DNA from 3 places in the Nonomuraea sp. KM90 genome. Region 2 is predicted to be linked to each of the others. Evidence: riboswitches for the same ligand, from Rfam matches in the RefSeq annotation. Region 2 holds a riboswitch; each other region holds the start of a gene.

Region 1 (6,685 bases), on a different contig from region 2:
GTCGTCGTGGTCCGACGTGGTGGCGCTGGCGGCCGACGGAAGCGACAGGGCCACGGCGGTGGTCGCGGCGACAGCGAGGAAACCGGTCGCGATCTTCTTCAACATCTTCTCTCCTTGAGCTCCCCTGGGCCGGCTCCCTGCCGGCTCCCCCCTGAGCTCGTGAGATATTGATAGGCGAGGGCTCTTGCAGCGGTCCTGCAGAGAACCGACGAGCCCTTGCAGTTCGCCATATCCCCTACCCTTTGATGTTGTGAGCGACGAACTTCCCGAGCAGATGCGCATCCGGAGGGAGAAGCTCGACCGCCTTCGCAGCGAGGGCGTCGATCCTTACCCGGTGAATTTCCCACGCACGGCGACCAACGCCGAGGTCAGGGAGAAATACCAGGGCCTGGAGCCCGACACCGCCACCGGCGACACGGTCGCGGTCGCGGGGCGCGTCATGCTCAACCGCGTGGGCGGCAAGCTCTGCTTCGCCACGCTCCGCGACGGCGGCGCCGACCTGCAGGTCATGATCTCGCTCGACAAGGTGGGCGAGGAGTCCCTGGCCCGCTGGAAGCGCGACGTCGACCTGGGCGACCACGTGGGCGTGCGCGGCGAGGTCATCACCTCCCGCCGGGGCGAGCTGTCGATTCTGGCCGAGAGCTGGGAGATCACCGCCAAGTGCCTGCGCCCGCTGCCGGAGAAGCACGTCGGCCTCACCGACCCCGAGGCGCGAGTGCGCCAGCGTTACGTCGACCTCATCGTCAACGACGACGCCAGGAAGATGGCGCGGGTCCGCAGCGCCACGGTGCGCGCGGTGCGCGACTTCTGGCACGAGGAGGGCTACCTCGAGGTCGAGACGCCGATGCTGCAGCCGATCCACGGCGGCGCCACGGCCCGGCCGTTCAAGACCCACATCAACGCCTACGACATGGAGCTCTACCTCCGCATCGCGATCGAGCTCTACCTCAAGCGGCTCGTGGTCGGCGGCATCGAGAAGGTCTTCGAGATCAACCGCAACTTCCGTAACGAGGGCGCGGACTCCACGCACAACCCCGAGTTCACCATGGTCGAGGCCTACGGCACCTACCTCGACTACAACGGCATCGCGGACCTGACCCAGCGGATGTACCAGAAGGCCGTCATGGCCGCCCTGGGCACCTCTGTGGTCGTGCACGAGGGCACCGAGATCGACCTCGGCATCGCCGAGTGGCCCCGCGTCACCCTCTACGACGCGGTCTCGCAGGCCGTGGGCGAGCACATCACCACCTCCACCACTCTGGAGGAGCTCCGCAAGCTGGCCGACCATCGCGAGATCCACTGGGACCCGAAGTGGGGCTCGGGCAAGCTCGTGCAGGAGCTGTTCGAGGCGCTCGTCGAGCACACGCTCGTCCAGCCCACGTTCGTCATGGACTACCCGCTGGAGACCTCGCCGCTGGCCCGCACCCACCGCGACGACCCGCTGCTGACGGAGAAGTGGGACCTCATCGGCTTCGGCACCGAGCTGGGCACCGGCTACTCCGAGCTCAACGACCCGATCGAGCAGCGCCGCCGCCTGGTCGAGCAGTCCCTCCTGGCCGCCGGGGGCGACCTGGAGGCGATGCAGCTCGACGAGGACTTCCTGCAGTCGCTCGAATACGCGATGCCGCCGACGGGTGGCATGGGGGCGGGCATCGACCGGATGATCATGGCCTTCACCGGCCGCAACATCCGCGAGACCATCCTGTTCCCGCTGGTCAAGCCCACCCACTAGGGCCGGGGCAGGCGCACCGGCAGCGCGGCCAGGCCGCGTAGCACCACGTTCTCCTTGTACGGCGGCGCCGGGTCGGCCAGCTCCAGCTTGGGCGCCGCCGCGGCCAGGGCGGACAGCGCGATCTCGCCCTCCATCCTGGCCAGCGTGGCGCCGAGGCAGAAGTGGATGCCGAGCCCGAACGCGAGGTGCCGCCCGGGCTCCCGGGTGACGTCGAAGCGGTCGGGATCGGGAAAGGCCGCCGGGTCGCGATTGGCCGCGCCTATCACCGCCATCACGAGGGTGCCCTTGGGCACCGGCACGCCGGCCAGCTCCACGTCCTCCATCGTGAGCCTGGAGGTGAGCTGGACCGGCGGGTCGTACCTGAGCACCTCCTCGACCACCTGCTTGGGCCGCTCCGCGGCGTGCGCCAGCAGGCCGTGCCGGGCCAGGTGCAGCACCCCGTTGCCGATGAGGTTGACGGTGGTCTCGTGCCCGGCCACGAGCAGCAGCACGCAGGTGGCCAGCAGCTCGCCCTCGGTCAGCTCCCGTACTTGCGTCAGGGCGCTCAGGAGGTCGTCCCCGGGGCGCTCGCGCCGGATCGCGGAGAGCTCGCGGAAGTAGTCGCGAAACTCCCTTCTGGCGCGCCCGGTTTCCGATACGAGGTCGTCTGTAAGCATCGGGTCAAGGCCGCGAGCCAGGATCTCGCTCCAGCCGCGGAAGCGCTCCTCGTCCTCCGGAGGCACCCCGAGCATCTCGCTGATGACCATGACCGGCAGCGGGTACGCCAGGCCGGACACGAGATCGGCCTCCTCGGGCAACCCGGCGACCAGCTCGGCGGTGATCGCCTCGATCCGCGGGCGGAGCCGTTCCAGCATGCGCGGGGTGAAGGCCCTGCTCACCAGGGCACGCAGCCTGGTGTGGTCGGGCGGGTCCAGCCACAGGAACGATTCGACGGGCTGACCTGGGTTGTTCCGGTTCGCCTCGGCGGAGCCGCGGCCGAAACGCGGGTCGCGCAGCAGCACCGTACAGAGCTCGTGGGTGGTGGCGACGAGCAGCCCGCCGCGCGTGCGGAAGAGAGGCCCGCGCGCGCTCATCTCGCGATAACGGGCGTACGGATCGCGCAGGAACCCTTTGTCGAACGGGTCGAAACCCAGGACGTCCGCCGCGCTCATCGACGCCGGATCCGGAGCTGGAGAAGACTCGACGAGATCACTCATCGGGCGACGATCGGTGCCGACATATCGCGAGTACGTCACATATTTCGGATCATGTCAATAGTGCTCGTCAAGGGTGGAGATTGTCATGCTTGACGACCTTTCCAGGATGCGTTTACCGTCTGCGAGGAGCAACTTTGGCCGGGTCGATCGGTCCAAGTTCTGCTGTTGGGGGGGAGGGCTCCCGATGGATGTGCTCACTGAAGGTGTTGAGCTGAGCCATGCGGACCTTGCGTTGCTGGCGGAGCTGGCCAAGGGGGTCACGGTCGACCGGGTGGGGAGACGACTGGATATCAGCGGGCGGACGGTACGCCGGAGGTTGCGGGGCATCTGCGACCGCATCGGCGTGGCCACGGCGATCGAGGCGGTGGCCTGGGCTGCCCGCCGCCAGTTGATCTAGCGGCGGGCGGTGCCCGGGGCTCAGTCGGCGATGCGGACGGCGCCGGCGAACGGCCGCCGGGCGATCGAGGCGATGCGGACGACGTCACCGGTCTGCGGCGCGTGCACCATCATGCCGCCGCCGAGGTAGATGCCCACGTGGTGCAGGTCGTTGTAGAAGAAGACCAGGTCACCCGGCCGCAGCTCCTCGCGGGAGATGTGCCTGCCGGCGGTCCACTGGCTGCCCGTGTAGTGCGGCAGGGAGATGCCCACCTGCTGGTAGGCCGCCATGACCAGGCCCGAGCAGTCGTAGGAGTTCGGGCCTTCTGCGCCCCAGACGTACGGCTTGAGCTGCTGCGTGAGCGCCCACCGGGCGGCCTGCGCCGCCTTGCCGCCGCCGATGATCGGCAGGTTCACGCGCACCGCCCGCGTGCCGGGCCGGCCGGCCTCGCCCAGCGCCCGCTGGAACAGGTTGCTCTCGACCTTGGTGACCAGCTTGGTGATCTTGTCGCGCTTGGTGTCGAGCTCGGAGACGAGCTCCTGGACCTCCTCGATGCGCGTCTTGGCGCCGGCTCTGGCGCGCTCGGCGGCCTCCCTGGCCCTGGCGACCTGGTTGACCTCCTCGCCCTGCTGCTGTTCGAGCACGTACGTGGTGGCGGCGCGGTCGAGGAAGGTGTCGGGATCCTCGGAGGTGGCGAACGCCAGCGCCTTGCCCAGGCCGCCGGTGATGTAGGCGTTCTCGGCTAGCAGGGCGGCCTTGGCGCGCTTGGCCTCGAGATCGGCCTCACTGGTCGCCAGCGTCTTCTGCGCGGCCTCGGAGGCCTTCTTGGCGGTCTTGAGCTTCTCCCGCTGGCCGTTGTACTCCTCGGACAGCGTCTCGATCTCCGTGTGCATCTTCTCGACCTGCTTGGCCAGGTCCTGGAGCGACGGTTTGGGGTCCGCGGACGCCGAACCGACGGGGATGGCTATCAGCAGCGCGGCGATTGTGACACTTACCACACCGAAGCGGCGCGGTCGCCGGGCCCGTTCCGGAGGGCGGGCGTGCTTGCCCGCCGCCTTCCCCCCACGGTTGAGCGTGAGCTCCACCAACCAGCTCCTCTCATAGACGCCTACCGGGTTAGCTGACGGGTTCGGGCCGGAGCAGCCCTACCGAATGATTCGGATTCACCCCAGTGGTGGCGTCGGGTGACGCCACCGGCGGGTCCCCGGCTCCCCTCGCGGGGATTGGGCGTGTCCCCCTCGTCGCGATACGCGGGGAACATCGTCGCAGGACACTAATGCACTCCGGGTTCGTGCTCAACCAGAACTGCCGAGTCTGTAGAGGTTTCACAACCGAAGGGTCACAAGGTGATCTCGTGCACGCTCGTGCAGAACCGACTTTATGTCCTGTTTGCCGTCGATGGGGCCGAATGCAGAGATCCGCGGGGTGCGTGCCCGCATGGCAACGGGATGTAACAGGATGAGCCCAGAGATGGGAGTTAGGGCTGAGCCGTAATGACATCTGTACTCTGGAGAGCCATGGAGCAGGTGGCCGAACTGACAGTGCCCGAGACCGCGGTGGTGGTCCGGCGTGCCCGCACGCCCGACGTGCGGACGGTCAGGCGCCTGGTGGACACCTACGCGGGCGCGGGACCGCGGCTCCTGGAGAAGGCCACGGTGACCCTGTACGAGGACGTACAGGAGTTCTGGGTGGCCGAGCTGGGCGGACAGGTCGTCGGCTGCGGCGCACTCCACGTGCTCTGGGAGGACCTCGCCGAGGTCCGCACCGTTGCCGTGGACCCCGAGTGCCGGGGGATGGGCGTCGGCCATCGGATCGTCTCAGCTCTCATACAGCAGGCGAAGGATCTGGGTCTGCGGCGTGTATTCTGCCTGACTTTTGAGGTCGACTTCTTCGCGAGGCATGGCTTTCGCCCGATTCAGGGCACACCGGTCTCCCCTGAGGTGTACGCCGAACTGCTGGCCTCGTACGACGAGGGTGTGGCGGAGTTCCTCGACCTGGAACACGTCAAACCGAACACCCTGGGCAACACCCGCATGCTGCTCCATCTGACATCGGGTGACGCGGACCTTGACCAGATGGAAAGGTGATTGTTGATACCTATGTCGATACGTTGGGCAGCACAGGCATGTGTCCTGACACGTGCCACATGCGCACTCGAAGCGAGGTGACACGGTGAGCACCGGACAGCCGCCGTATCCACAGGACGAATCCGGCGAAAATTCTGCGCCTGCCACCCCCTACGGGCAGCAGAACACGGGCCGCCACCCCGGCGAGCCCGATCCCGACGTCACTGTGGTCGGCTACCGGGCGGACGATGCCTACGGGCAGCAGCCCCAGTACGGCCAGCAAGGCTATGGCCAGCAGCAGGGCTACGGCCAGCAACCTCAGTACGGCCAGCAGCAGGGCTACGGCCAGCAGCAGCCGCAATATGGCCAGCAGGGCTACGGACAGCAACAGCCGTCCCAGCCCGGCTACGGCCAGCAGGGCTATGAGCAGCAGCAGGGCTACGGTCAGCAGCAACAGCCGGCCCAGCCCGACTACGGTCAGCAGGGCTACGGCCAGCAGCAGGGCTACGGTCAGCAGCCGCAGTCGGGCCAGCAGCCGCAGTACGGTCAGCAGCAGGGTTACGGCCAGCAGGGTTACGGGCAGCAGCAGCCGTCCCAGCCCGACTACGGCCAGCAGGGTTACGGCCAGCAGCAACAGCCGTCCCAGCCGTCCCAGCCCGACTATGGCCAGCAGGGCTACGGCCAGCAACCGTCCCAGCCTGACTACGGCCAGCAGCAGGGCTACGGCCAGCAGCCGCAGTCGGGCCAGCAGCCGCAGTACGGTCAGCAGCAGGGTTACGGCCAGCAGGGCTATGGACAGCAGCAGCCGTCCCAGCCCGACTACGGTCAGCAGGGTTACGGTCAGCAGCAGGGCTACGGCCAGCAGCCCCAGTCCCAGCCTGACTACGGTCAGCAGCAGGGTTACGGGCAGCAGCAGCAGTCCCAACCCGGCTACGCCCAGCCCGGCTACGGCCAGCAGCAGTACGGCGACCAGCAGCAGTACGGCCAGGCCTACGGGCAGCAGCCCCAGGCTTACGGCCAGGGCGGTTACGGGCAGCAGCCCGGTTACGGCCAGCCCTACGGCCAGCCGGTCGGCGTCCAGCCGCCCGGGGCGCCGGCGCCGCTGGCGGAGTGGTGGCAGCGGCTGGTGGCCAGGATCATCGACGGTGTCATCTTCGGCATCGTGCTGTTCCTGGTGCAGTTGGTCCTCACCCCGCTCTATCCCTCCTACAGCTCCATCACCGGGATCACCAGCGGCCTCACCTTCGGGCTTTTGTACTACCTCGTGGTCTCGATCGTCGCGACCCTGATCTACGTCGCCTACGACTTCCTCCTG
Region 2 (6,685 bases):
CGCGCACCCCGGTGACGCGCTGGATGTCCAGGATGGTGTCGGCGTCGCAGGCCGACAGGGAATGGCTGCCGCGGTGCCTGGCATAGGTAGCGGGGCCGGTGTATCCGAGCAGCACCCGGTCACCGGCCTGGGTCGTCCCCAGGACGACGGAACGATCTGGTCGCACTGCCACCAGGACTCCACCGTCGGCAAGAGCGCCCAGCAGGCGGTGCGGCGTGCCATGCTGAGCGAGCACGTCGGCAAGCGCAGGATTCCCGATGCTCATATGACGAACCATAGGTAGTCGGCCACGGCTTATCAGGCTAATGGCGAATAAATCTCCCGATCAAGACAAAGATGTGCGCAGAGTGGATGAGTTTGCCGAGCGCTGGGTACGGCGGTCCTCGTCTCACATCGTGAGTCCCTCGTGAACGCGTTCACAAGCGCCGGATAGACTCAGTGGGACCGCCGGGGGGATCCGTGGACGTGTCCCCCCAAGCCCGCCGTGCCTTAAGGATCCACACCAGTGAACAAGCCCGTCGTTCTGGTCGCAGAGGAGCTGTCCGAGGCTGGCCTCGCCGTACTCGGAGCTGATTTCGAGGTCCGCCACACCGACGGCGCCGACCGTTCCCAGCTGCTGCCCGCCCTCGCCGAGGTGGACGCGCTGATCGTCCGCTCCGCCACGCAGGTCGACGCCGAGGCCATCGCCGCGGCGCCCAAGCTGCGCGTGGTCGCGCGCGCCGGCGTCGGCCTCGACAACGTCGACGTCGAGGCGGCCACCAAGGCCGGTGTCATGGTCGTCAACGCGCCGACCTCCAACATCACCAGCGCCGCCGAGCAGACCATCGCCCTCATCCTGGCCAGCGCCCGCAACACGGCCCAGGCCCACGCCGCGCTGAAGAACGGGGAGTGGAAGCGCTCCAAGTACACCGGTGTCGAGCTCGACGAGAAGGTCGTCGGCATCCTGGGCCTGGGCAAGATCGGCCAGCTCGTGGCGCAGCGGCTGCAGCCGTTCGGCGTCGAGCTGATCGCCTACGACCCCTACCTGCCGCCGGCCCGCGCCGCGCAGATGGGCGTCAAGCTGCTCAGCCTCGAAGAGGTGCTCAAGCAGGCCGACTTCATCACCGTTCACCTGCCCAAGTCCAAGGAGACGCTCGGGCTCATCGGCGACCGGGAGCTGCACCAGGTCAAGCCGTCCGTCCGGATCGTCAACGTCGCGCGCGGCGGGATCGTGGACGAGGGCGCGCTCTACTCGGCGATCAAGGAGGGCCGGGTCGCGGGAGCCGGCCTGGACGTGTTCGCCAAGGAGCCGTGCACCGACAGCCCGCTGTTCGAGCTGGACCAGGTCGTCGCCACGCCGCACCTGGGCGCCTCCACGCACGAGGCCCAGGAGAAGGCCGGCACCCAGGTCGCGCGGAGCGTGAAGCTGGCGCTGGCGGGCGAGTTCGTGCCCGACGCCGTCAACGTCCAGGGCGGGGCGGTCGCCGAGGACGTCAAGCCGGGCCTGCCGCTGGCCGAGAAGCTCGGCCGGGTCTTCACCGCGCTGGCCGGCGAGGTCGCCACCAAGCTCGACGTCGAGGTGCGCGGCGAGATCGCCTCCCAGGACGTGCGGGTGATCGAGCTGGCCGCCCTCAAGGGCGTGTTCGCCGACGTGATCGAGGAGCAGGTCACCTACGTCAACGCCCCGCTGCTGGCCAAGGACCGCGGCATCACCGTCGAGCTGGTGACCAGCTCCGAGAGCCCCGACTGGCGCAACGTGGTGACCGTGCGCGGCGTGCTCGCCGACGGCCGTACGGTCTCGGTCTCCGGCACGCTCTCCGGGCCGCGCCAGATCACCAAGATCGTCGAGGTCAACGGCTACGAGATGGAGATCGAGCCGACGGCCCACCTGTGCTTCTACACCTACACCGACCGTCCCGGCATCGTCGGCGTGGTGGGCAGGCTGCTCGGCGAGCACAACATCAACATCGCCTCGATGCAGGTGGCCCGTGACGTCAAGGGCGGCAAGGCGCTCATCGCGCTGACCGTCGACTCCGCCATCCCCGCCGAGGTCGTCGAGCAGATCGGGGCCGAGATCGGCGCCGAGAGCGGCCGTTCGGTGGACCTGGAGGACTGACCTCCCACACCGGCCGGGGGCCGTCACCCGTCTTGGGTGACGGCCCCCTTGCGTCTCACGATGCGAGATAGTAGGACATCCAAGCAGCATGCTCGGGTACTGTGACGGGTAATGCGCCAGGTTCTCGTACTCATTACCTGCCGCGGCGGGGCCTGTTAGGGCAGGTCGACGACCCGCCGCGGAGAGCGGCGTTGGCGTCGGCCACTAAGTCCCTTCGTCCGGTCCGTGACCCGGACCACGAGATCAGGCCCGGTCGGATTCGCGACCGGAGTCCGGCTTCCCCCTTCAGGAATTCTGGAACGCGCCCGCGAGAAGAGATGAATCGCATGTACGAGATGTATGCCTGGAACCGTGCCGAAGACCACGACGACGAGGCGGCCGAGGCCGTCCAGACCGCGCTGGACCGCCGCGACAACGGCGGCGCCCCTCAGAACTCCAGCCGGTAGAACACGGCCGTCCGCCTCATCGCCGGCAGGGCGCCGACGATCCAGGCCGAGATGCGGTGCGTGATCGACAGGCGGTCGAATCCGTCGAGGTCGAACGCGCTCACCGCCGACAGGCCCGGCCCGGGAAGCGCTCCACGATCGCCCGCGGCAGCGCGGCGCCCTCGGCCGGGTCGAGGTAGTAGAGCAGGCCCTCGGTGACCACCAGCGCGGGAGCGTCGCCGGGGACCCGCTCCAGCCACGCCAGATCGGTGACCGATGACCCGATCGTGGCGTGGCCTGCGCGCCCGGGGAACAGCCTGTCGCGCAGCTCGATGACCTCCGGGTAGCCCACGTCGTACCAGCTGACCGACGGCGGCTGAGCGCCACGGCCTGGCGCCGCCGGGTCCGATGCCCGTCCCGGTGAAGTCGTGGTCGATCCGCCGCCACGCTACGCCTGGGACAGGGGGTACGGACACCTGCCGTTGTGGATACGGAGAGTGCTGGTAGCGTCGCGCTGCGTATCCATTCCATGAGGAGGTTCCCCCCCATGCACGCTTCCCTGACCGCGATCCGCCGCGCCGTCGCCGTCGCCGTCCCCGCGCTGGCCACCGCGGCCCTGCTCGCCGCTCCCGCCCACGCGCAGGCGGCCGAGCTGACCATCACCAAGTACCACGGTGGTGTGGCCCAGCGCTGGGTCCTGATCTGCGACCCGGACGACGGTAACCACCCCGACCCGTTCGCCGCCTGCGACAGGCTGCGCGAGATCGGCGGTGACCTCGACCAGATCCGGTTCCGCCCGGACGTCCCGTGCCCGCGGATCTTCGACCCCGTCGATGTCCAGATCCACGGTCATTTCCACGGCGAGCCGCTGGACCTCGCCGAGCAGTACCCGAACCCCTGCTTCGTGGAGCGCCTGGCCGCCCCGATCGTGCCCTGACGACCTGGAAGAGAGCCCCTGAGGCGACCTGAAAGAGAGCGGCCCCGGGCTCGCGGGGCCGCTCTCGGCTTCTCAGAGGGTGGCGGTGAGCGTGGCCGGGGCGGAGGACCGGCGCTGCTTCAGCACCTCGGTCCACTGGCGCACGCCCTTGGGATCCGGCCGGACCGCTCCCACGAACGCCTGTCTGCGCCAGGTCGAAAGCTTCTCCTCCTTCACGACGTCGCCCGTGCGCGGCGCATGCACCATGTAGCCGGGCTTCGAGATCATCCCCACGTGACCCAGGTTGCTGAAGAACACCAGGTCACCGGGCTCTAGATCGTTCCATGCGATTTTCCTGGAAAATGCCCCGTACTGTTCGCGGGCGGTGCGCGGCAGTTCGATGCCCGCGGCTTCGTAGGACCTGAGCATGAGCCCGGAGCAGTCGTACCCGCTCCTGCTGGTCCCGCCCCAGACGTACGGGGTGCCGCGTTTGTCCATGGCGTAGTCGAGGGCGATCTTCCAGGCGGGCGTGGGGGCCTGCGCCTCCTGGATGCGCTTGATCTCGGCGCCGGTCAGGGTGGTGGTGTCTTTGTCCGTGGTGGCCCGGGGTCCGTCGGTGGCGGCCTGGGCGGCTGGGGTGGCCAGGATGAGCCCGGCGACACCGGCCGCCAGGGCAATGGCGATGCGAGACAGAACACTGTCCTTCCATGCGGCCGACCGGGTTAGCTGACGGGCTCGGGCCTGGAAGACGGCCCTACGGCGGTGCCGATTCGCCCCTGGGGGAAAGTTGGGTCCCCGGCTCCACGCAGCGGCTGCGTGGATTAGGCCAGACGGACTCTAACGAAACGGTCAAAAGGTCGCAAATGCCTCAAAACCGGACGTCCGAAAAATGAGATGATGTGTTCGTCAGACGAGACGAGCCGGTAAGGTACCGCCCATGGAGTCGCGTAACATCCGCTTGGCCGTCATCCCCGGGGATGGCATCGGCACCGAGGTCGTGGCCGAAGGACTCAAGGTCCTGGAGGCCGTAGGCACGAAGATCGAGCCCACGCACTACGACCTGGGCGCCGCACGCTATCACCGCACCGGCGAGACGCTGCCGGACGCGGTGCTCGACGAGCTGCGCGGCTACGACGCGATCCTGCTCGGCGCCATCGGCGACCCCAGCGTGCCGCCGGGCGTCCTCGAGCGCGACCTGCTGCTGCGGCTCCGGTTCGAGTTCGACCACTACGTCAACCTGCGGCCGGTCAAGCTGTTCCCCGGGGTCGAGACCCCGCTGGCCGACACGCCCGCCGAGGACATCGACATGATCGTCGTCCGCGAGGGCACCGAGGGCCTCTACGCCGGCACCGGTGGCACCATGCGGCGCGGCACGCCGCACGAGATCGCCACCCAGGAGTCGCTCAACACCGCCCACGGTGTCGAGCGCGTGGTGCGTTACGCGTTCGAGAAGGCCAAGTCGCGGCCGCGCAGGAAGCTGACCCTCGTCCACAAGACCAACGTCCTCACCTACGCCGGCGACCTGTGGCAGCGCACGGTCAACCGGGTGGCCGAGGAATACCCCGAGGTCACCACCGACTACAGCCACATCGACGCGGCCTCGATGTTCTTCGTCACCCAGCCGGAGCGCTTCGACGTGGTCGTCACCGACAACCTGTTCGGCGACATCATCACCGACCTCGGCGCGGCCGTCGCGGGCGGCATCGGCCTGGCCGCCAGCGGCAACATCAACCCTGAGCGGACCACGCCCAGCATGTTCGAGCCGGTCCACGGCAGCGCGCCCGACATCGCCGGCCAGGGCAAGGCCGACCCCACCGCGACCATCCTGTCCGTCGCCATGCTCCTCGACCACCTGGGCCTGCACGCCGAGGCGGCCAGGGTCGAGCAGGCGGTCGCCGACGACATCGTGGAGCGCCTCGCCGGCTGGGCCGGCCGCACCACGACCGAGATCGGCGACGACATCACCGCGCGAGTATCCGGCTAGGACCGCCTAGCCCCGAAACAGCGCCTGGCGGTCCGAGAGGACTCGCCAGGCGCTTTTTCGCGTCCGCGTTCCGGCCGTGGAATGGGCTTATCACCCCCATTGGCCGCTTGCCATCCCATATGGCGAGACAATAGGAAGTACGGACTGCCCTCCCGGCCACGGCCGCTCACCGCCACCGGCTCGCAGATCCGCAGACAGTGGGCAGATTCCGGTAGATTTCGGTAGATCGCAGAGAGAAGGACCTCCGTCATGACCATCGCTCAGAAGCTCAGCTTCGACGTGCAGCTATCCGACCACGCTCGCACCGCGGCCGAGCGGGAGCAGGTACTGGCGAACCCCGGTTTCGGGCAGACCTTCACGGATCACATGATCTCGATCGACTACACCGAGGGGCAGGGCTGGCACGACGCCAGGCTCATGCCGTACGGGCCGCTCTCGCTCGACCCGGCCACCTCGGTCTTCCACTACGCGCAGGAGCTGTTCGAGGGCCTGAAGGCCTACCGCCAGATCAGCGGCTCGATCGTGACGTTCCGCCCGTACGCGAACGCCTCCCGCTTCAACCGCTCGGCGCTGCGCATGGCCATGCCCGAGCTGCCCGAGGAGACGTTCGTCGACTCGCTCGAGCTCCTCGTCGAGACCGACAAGGAGTGGGTGCCCACCACCGAGGGTCACAGCCTCTACCTGCGCCCCTTCATGATCGCCACCCAGGCGGGGCTCGGGGTCAACTACCCGTCGAAGACGTACAAGTACATGGTCATCGCCTCGCCGGCGGCCTCCTACTTCACCGGCGGGATCAAGCCCGTCTCCGTCTGGCTGTCCACCGAGTACACGCGGGCCGCCCCGGGCGGCACCGGCTTCGCCAAGTGCGGCGGCAACTACGCCGCGGCGTTCGTCGCGCAGCGGCAGGCGGTGGAGAACGGCTGCGACCAGGTGGTGTGGCTGGACGCGGGCGAGCACAAGTACGTCGAGGAGATGGGCGGGATGAACCTGTTCTTCGTCTTCGGCAACAAGCTCGTCACCCCCGAGCTCACCGGCACGCTGCTGCCCGGCATCACCAGGGAGTCCATCCTGGAGCTGGCCGGCGACCTGGGCCTGGAGACCGAGGAGCGCCTCGTCTCGGTGGACGAGTGGCAGTCCGCGTGCGAGTCGGGCGAGCTCACGGAGGTGTTCGCGTGCGGCACGGCCGCCGTCGTGACGCCGGTGGGCGTGGTGAAGGGCGCCGACCGCTCCTGGACCGTCGCCGACGGCACGCCCGGCCCGGTCAC
Region 3 (6,685 bases), on a different contig from region 2:
GGTCATGTCCCTCCTCCTGGTGCTGACGGCGTTCGACGACCCCACGCCCGCCGGCACCTCCTCACCGGCGCACTCCCACGGGGGCGGAGCGCTGACCGCGGTGGCCCTGGTCATCGGAGTGGCCTGGACCTGCGCCCGGCTCATCCACCTTCTCCCCGGGCGGAGCCCGGACCGCAGGACGCTCAGCCAGAACGCGTGCTCGGCCGGAATGGCGGCCAGCATGGCCTTCATGACCGCGCTGGCCCTCTGACGCGCGGGCGGACGTACGCGGCGCCCCTCAGCGTCGTAGCGCGACCAGTTCGCCCTTGCCGACGTTGATCGTGGTGACCGTCAGGCCGGGCTCCTGCCGGAGCAGGTCGTGCAGGGGGGCGATCTCCTCGGGGTGGGACAGGGCGTTGTCGGCCACGAGGATGCCGCCCCGGCGCAGGACGCGATACGGATGGGGCCACCAGGACGGGTACTCGGGGCGTTCGGCGTCGAGGAAGAGCAGGTCCACCGCCCCGTCGGGCAGGTCCGCGAGGACGGCGCCGCCGTCGGCGACCCGGAACTCCACGTGGTCGGCCAGGCCCGCCTCGGCAGTCGTGCGCCGGGCGTGGGCCTGCGCCTCGGCGTCGGTGTCGAGGCTGAGGACGTGACCGCCTGCGGAGCGGGCCGCGTCGGCCAGCCACAGCGTGGACACGCCGCGGGAGGTGCCGATCTCCACGATGTCGCGCGCGTCGATGCTCTGGGCCAGGAACCAGAGGAACTCCCCGGCGTCGGGCTCCAGCACCCGCCACCGGTCCAGCCTGTCCTGCTGGGCGGCGTCGTGCCGGGCCGCGGTCTCGTTCAGGTCATCGATGATCTTCCGTACCGTCGCGTCCACGGGTAGGAGTCTGCCCTACCGCTCGCGGAGGCCGCGCACCATGGTGGCGAAGGCGTCGGTCCAGTGACGGAGGGACTCGTCGGGGTCGCCGAGGGCGCCGCGCAGGTCGAGGCTGCACAGCCCGTGCGCCAGGGCGTTGAGCCGGACGGCGAGGTCGTGGGGCTCGGCGGGGGCGAAGGCGCCTTCCCGCACGCAGCGGGCGACGGCGGCGATGAGGGTGTCGAAGGTGGGCTGGATCCGGGCGGCGGCCTCGGCGTCGGGCTGGAACCCGGGGATCGGCCGGCCGAACATGAGCTCGTAGAGGTGGGGGTTGGCCAGGGCGTTGGCGCGGTAGGCGTGGCCGAGCGCGAGGAGGTCGGCGACCGGGTCCTCGGTGCGGGGCACGGCTTCGAACGCCTGGGCCAGACGCTCGAAGCCGGCCAGGAACATCTCGCGGACGAGGCCCGCCTTGTCGCCGAAGAGCTGGTAGACGGCCATGGTGGACACGCCTGCCTGCTGTGCGACGCGGCGGGTGGTCAGCGCGGCCGGGCCCTCGGAGGCCAGGAGCCGGCCGGCGGCGTCGACGAGCTCGTGGCGAAGCTCCTGGTGGTCGCGCTTTCTCGGTCTTGCCATAGTGGCCAGCTTATCATAACGTTGTTATATAACAACGGTTTGAAACCCCTTCGGAAGGGACCAGCACCATGTCCGACCTGCATGTCGTCCTTGGCGCGACCGGCGCGATCGGCTCGGCCGTCGTCGCCGAGCTCACCGCCCGGGGCCGCCGGGTCCGCGCCGTCAGCCGGAGCGCGAACCCCGGCCCCCACGAGCTGCGGGCCGACGTCACCACCACCGAGGGCGCCATCGCCGCCTGCCAGGGTGCCGCCGTGGTGTACCAGTGCGCGCAACCGAACTACGCAAGCTGGGCCGCGGAGTTCCCCGATTTCACCAGGACGGTCCTCGCCGGGGTGGAGGCCGCCGGTGCGAAGCTGGTCATGGCCGACAACCTGTACGTCTACGGCCCCGTGACCGGCCCCATGACCGAAGACCTGCCGTACGCCGCCACCAATCCCAAAGGCCGCGCCCGCATCGAGGTCGACGACCTGATCCTCGACGCCCACCGGGCCGGGCGCATCCGCGCCACCCTCGGACGGGCCTCCGACTACTACGGCCCCGGAGGCGTCAACACCGTCATCGGCCCGACCGTCTTCGCCGCCGCCCTGGCCGGCAAGACCGCCCGCTGGGTCGGCGACCTCGACCAGCCGCACACCATCGCCTACCTGCCCGACACCGCCGCCGGGCTGGTCACCCTCGGCGAGCGCGCCGAGGCGGACGGGCGCGCCTGGCACCTGCCCGCCGCCGAGCCCATCACCGGCCGCGCCTTCCTCGACCTCGTGTGGGCCGCGGCCGGCGGCACGCCGAAGAGCGCCGGGCTCGGGCGGGGGATGCAGCGCCTCGTCGGGCTGTTCCACCCCATGGTCCGCGAGTTCGGGGAGACCTGGTACCAGCGGGACCGGCCGTTCGTCTCCGACGACTCGGCCTTCCGGAAGGCGTTCGGACCGGTCGACGTCACCCCGCACCCGGCGGGCGTGGCCGCGACGCTCGACTGGTATCGGCAGCACGCGTAGCCCGCTCTCCCGGAGCGAACACAACGGGTGGCGCAGGATCTCTCCTGCGCCACCCGTTGTCCCTTGACCATCGCACCTGGCAAGGAGCGTGCGGCCTGCCTGGGATCAGGCCTTGTACTGGGGGTAGCCGTAGCCGACGACCTGGGACTTGGGCCGGATGCGCTGCTCGACCTTGCCGTTGCCGGTGTTGCCCTCGATCGTGGTGATCGTGCCGTTGCCGTTGTCCTGCTTGACCAGGCCCACGTGGTCGATGCCCGTGGTGCTCTTGCCGTTCCAGTCGAAGAAGACGACGGCGCCGGGCTTGGCGGTCGTGCCCCAGTGCTGGTTGGTCTGGAACCACTTGGCATAGGTGACGGTGTAGGCGTCCCAGCCCATGCTGGGGCGGACGCCGGCCTTCTCGCCGACCCAGGAGACGAACATGGCGCACCACGGAGCGTTGGCGTAGGCCCGCACACTCCCGCCGTCACGGGTGATGGTCTCCTGCGCCCGGGGCGAGGACATGTACCAGCTGTGGAACGGGGTGCCACCGCCCGCGGCGTTCTCGGCCACGCCGATCTGCGACTCGGCGACCTTCAGCACCGACTGCGCGGACACCTGACCCGCGGACTTCTGCGCCTGGGAGTCGTCGGCGGCGAAGGCCGGACCGGCGGCGAGAACGGCACCCGCCGCCACGGCCGCCCCGACGGCGAACCGGGTGAGGCTCGCGGGCTTCAGGGCACGGGAAAGGGTGTACTTGGCCATTACTTGGATTGCTCCTCGCTTCCATGCCGCCTACCGGGTTAGCTGACGGGTTCGGGCGTGGAAGTGCCCTACGGAGCGCTCGGATCAGAGCGCGCCGATTCACCCCGAAAAAAGGTGGGTCCCCGGTTCCGCTGCATTCACGGATTCGGCGGGCCGCGTCACACATCCCTGCACGTCCGTGCTGGTGAGACGCGGTCTCGACAAATGAACGGCGTCACGCGACAAGTGCTTGTCGGCAGGTCGTACGCCTTGAGTCCTCAAAGGTAAGCGAATCGCATAGAAAGATGCAAGCCGGGCCCTGGGAAAGGCAACAGGATCCCCTGTGACATAGGCGATCGCGACACAATTCTTTACCCAAGCAGCATGGTGGACGGGGTTTAGGAGGGCAAAAGAGGTCGCATCACGAGTATCACAAGTCACAGCCGTTCCGGACCGGCGACCAGGGCGGCGCCGGAAACTTTACCCAGCCCCGGAAGCCCTTGCCGGCGCGGCTTTTCGGGCTCGTTCCCGCCGACGAACATGGGGCTTCGCTTTGCCATACTTGCTCCCACTTTAGGGAGATCTGTACCTTTACTGGGCGCGGTCCGCCGCGCCCGCCGAATCCGCGACCCCGCGGAGCCGGGGATCCACTCTTCGGGGTGAATCGGACGCCGGCCCGAGCCGCGCCCGTAGGGGCGACTTCCAGTCCCGAACCCGTCAGCTAACCCGGTAGGCGGCATGGAAGAAGGAGTCGACATCCCCATGCTCAAGCCTCAGCTTGCCGCGATCGTCAGGAACCGCCGCCCCGCCGAGCTCTTCGCGCTGGCCGTCGGAGGCGTGATCCTGGCCGCGACCACCGCCGTCACCGGCGCGACCGGTACGGTGCTCGCCTCGCCCACCGGTCACGGCACCACCGTGCAGGCGACCCAGCACAGGACCCAGCAGCTCACGTACGGCCTGGACATCTCCAACTACGAGCCCCAGTACGACTGGGCCGCCAGCCCCGCCCAGTTCGGCATCATCAAGGCCACCGAGGGCACCGGCTTCCGCGACGCCTCGTTCGCCCGGCACTGGCGTGAGCTGGGCGACAAGGGCATCGTGCGCGGCGCGTACCACTTCGGGCACCCCGGCAACGACCCCATCGCCGAGGCCGAGCACTTCCTGTCCGTGGTGAACGCCCAGCCCGCCAAGGCCGGCGACCTGCTGGTCCTGGACCTGGAGACGACCGACGACAGGTCCGTCGCCCAGGTGAACGCGTGGGCCAAGGCGTGGCTGTCACACGTGAAGGCCAGGACCGGGATCACCCCGATGTTCTACAGCGGCTGGAACTTCGCCGACACGTACGGCAAGGGCCTGGCCGAATATCCCCTGTGGGTCGCCCACTACAGCCGGGCCAAGGGCGCGCTCACCCCGCCCGCCGACTGGAAGTCCTGGACCATCCACCAGTACACCGACTCCCCCATCGACCAGAACGTCTCCGCGCTGACCCCCGGCCAGCTGCGCGACCTGGGCAGGCACGCCGCCTGACCGGCGCGTGCCTTCCCGTCTGCCCTTCCGCCTGGGAGGGCACGCGCCGCAGAGCAAGCACCGCAGAGCAAGCACCGCAGAGCAAGCACCGCAGAGCAAGCACCGCAGAGCAAGCACCGCAGAGCAAGCACCGCAGAGCAAGCACCGCAGGACGTGCGCCGCAGGACGACTCGCCGCCGCGACGAAGAGCAGGGCGGCGGTGGCGAGCGAGGCCGGGGCGGGGCCGGGCAGCGCGTCGCCGCGAACGGTGCGCCGCCCCGCTGAGACGGTCGGGGCGGCCGGAAGGCCGGGAGCGGCAGCCCGATCCCGGCCTCCCGGTGGGTCACTCGAAGGTGAGTGAGTCGATGGTGACGGTGCTGTTGCCGCCGTACCAGAAGCCCATCGCGAGCTGTCCGGGGGACGCGCGGTTGATCCCGTTCGCGGACATCGGAAGCCTGATGTCCTTGTACGCGGTGGTGATGGCCGGACGGCCGCCGCCGTCGAGCGTGAAGTCGCCGAACGCCTTGGTCACCCCGCCGAGGCCGAGGTGGAAGTGGGCCTGCTCGCCCCCTGCCGCGCCCTTGATCCGGACGACGAGATGGGTGTACGCGGACAGGTCGGTGTACACGTCGCTGCCGAACCAGCCGCAGTTGTCGTACCGCAGGCTGAGCGCCCCGCCGGACACGGCGCCGGAGCCGCCGCCGTTGAGGAAGCAGTTGCCGCCGGTCCACCTGCGGAGGTCGTTGCGGGCGGCGGACGGGTACGCCGGGTTGCCGTCGAAGTCGTCCACGACCAGGCCCGCGGACGTCGCCGGAAGGGTGACGACGGTGACGGGCGCCGACGCGGCGGAGGTGTTTCCCGCGGCGTCGTACGCCCTGACGGTGTAGGTGTAGGAGGTCGCGGGGTTCAGCCCGGTCTCGGTGAAGGAGGTCGTCGCCGAGGTCCCGACCTGGGTGGCGCCGCGGTGGATGCGGTATCCGGCCACGCCGACGTCGTCCGTGGCCGCCGTCCAGGACAGGGTGACCGAGCTCGCGGTGCGTGACGGGGAGGTCAGCCCGGTGGGCGTGGTCGGCGCCGTGGTGTCCTGGCCGCCGCCGCTGCCGACGGTGACCGGGCCGAGGCCGAGCCAGCCGTCGGCGCCCTGGGTGGCGTTGGCGAAGCGGAGCTTCTTGGCGTTCGAGGAAACGGTCTCCAGCGGGTTCTTCACCCGGAGGACCCACTGGTAGCCACCGTTGGGGACGCCGGAGAGGTTGACGCCGGCCTGGAAGTACTGCGGGTGGCCGTAGTCCAGATAGGTCGGGTCCGAGCCCACACCCCAGTCGGGGAACGCGCGGATCTTGAGCGGCATGACCGTGCGGAGGTCCCAGGACGTGTCGAAGGTCCTGACCACGGTCCCGGCGCTGTTCTTGAGGCCGAGGGTGACCGTCCACGGGTAGTAGAACGGTGCCACGCCGTTGTTCCTGATCCGTACGCCCACGTTCGTGGTGCCGCTCGCGGTGTCCTTGAAGTACGCGTTGTCGACGGTGAGGTCGTACCCCATGAGGCGGACGGCCGCCGCGACGTTCGGGTCGCCGGCCGCGTAGCTCTGGCTCTGTTCGTTGATTTTCCAGGTGGTGTGCTCCAGCTCGATGCACGCCTTCATGTTGTCGACCTGCCCGGAGCCGCCGGGCCAGGACGCGAACGCCGAGGACTGGATTTCGGGCCGGACCTCGCCGCCCATCGAAGCGATGATCCACTTGTTCTCGGCGCCGTGGCTGAGGGCCCGTTCGAGCTGGGCGTAACCGGCCCCGCCGAGCGACTGCGGCAGCGTGACGCCGGCCAGCGGGGAGCCTTCCTTGTAACAGAAGGAGTCGTCGTGGTAGCCGATGTCCCGGCTCGTCCCCGCGCCGGCCGCCGAATCGGGGTAGCGCATCTCCAGCTTGGTTCGGTTGAACGCGTTGTCGTACGCCTGGAGGATCTGCGCGGCGTGCGCGTCGGTCGGCATGAAGTTCGG

Evidence for each region. Region 2 has a riboswitch for cyclic di-AMP ahead of ACTWPW_RS02675 (C40 family peptidase). Riboswitches for the same ligand answer to the same signal wherever they lie in the genome.
Region 1: another riboswitch for cyclic di-AMP. It lies ahead of ACTWPW_RS25575 (C40 family peptidase); the one in region 2 lies ahead of ACTWPW_RS02675 (C40 family peptidase).
Region 3: another riboswitch for cyclic di-AMP. It lies ahead of ACTWPW_RS57940 (CHAP domain-containing protein); the one in region 2 lies ahead of ACTWPW_RS02675 (C40 family peptidase).

Annotation. Positions count from the first base shown of each region.
Region 1 covers NZ_JBQQCB010000026.1:5,277-11,961, reverse strand. Annotated here, with positions in the region: gene ACTWPW_RS25595 (hypothetical protein) at 1-105, opposite strand, end outside; gene lysX (bifunctional lysylphosphatidylglycerol synthetase/lysine--tRNA ligase LysX) at 251-1,732, shown strand; gene ACTWPW_RS25585 (cytochrome P450) at 1,729-2,928, opposite strand; gene ACTWPW_RS25580 (LuxR C-terminal-related transcriptional regulator) at 3,113-3,325, shown strand; gene ACTWPW_RS25575 (C40 family peptidase) at 3,346-4,389, opposite strand; cyclic di-AMP (ydaO/yuaA leader) riboswitch at 4,395-4,544, opposite strand; gene ACTWPW_RS25570 (amino-acid N-acetyltransferase) at 4,822-5,391, shown strand; gene ACTWPW_RS25565 (RDD family protein) at 5,477-6,685, shown strand, end outside.
Region 2 covers NZ_JBQQCB010000002.1:39,988-46,672, forward strand. Annotated here, with positions in the region: gene ACTWPW_RS02650 (hypothetical protein) at 1-265, opposite strand, end outside; gene serA (phosphoglycerate dehydrogenase) at 506-2,095, shown strand; gene ACTWPW_RS02660 (hypothetical protein) at 2,523-2,645, opposite strand; gene ACTWPW_RS02665 (hypothetical protein) at 2,642-2,872, opposite strand; gene ACTWPW_RS02670 (SSI family serine proteinase inhibitor) at 3,068-3,457, shown strand; gene ACTWPW_RS02675 (C40 family peptidase) at 3,530-3,934, opposite strand; cyclic di-AMP (ydaO/yuaA leader) riboswitch at 4,133-4,274, opposite strand; gene ACTWPW_RS02680 (3-isopropylmalate dehydrogenase) at 4,374-5,420, shown strand; gene ACTWPW_RS02685 (branched-chain amino acid aminotransferase) at 5,670-6,685, shown strand, end outside.
Region 3 covers NZ_JBQQCB010000171.1:10,238-16,922, reverse strand. Annotated here, with positions in the region: gene ACTWPW_RS57960 (hypothetical protein) at 1-250, shown strand, start outside; gene ACTWPW_RS57955 (O-methyltransferase) at 278-862, opposite strand; gene ACTWPW_RS57950 (TetR/AcrR family transcriptional regulator) at 878-1,474, opposite strand; gene ACTWPW_RS57945 (NAD-dependent epimerase/dehydratase family protein) at 1,543-2,466, shown strand; gene ACTWPW_RS57940 (CHAP domain-containing protein) at 2,572-3,207, opposite strand; cyclic di-AMP (ydaO/yuaA leader) riboswitch at 3,220-3,368, opposite strand; cyclic di-AMP (ydaO/yuaA leader) riboswitch at 3,792-3,936, shown strand; gene ACTWPW_RS57935 (glycoside hydrolase family 25 protein) at 3,949-4,713, shown strand; gene ACTWPW_RS57930 (fibronectin type III domain-containing protein) at 5,036-6,685, opposite strand, start outside.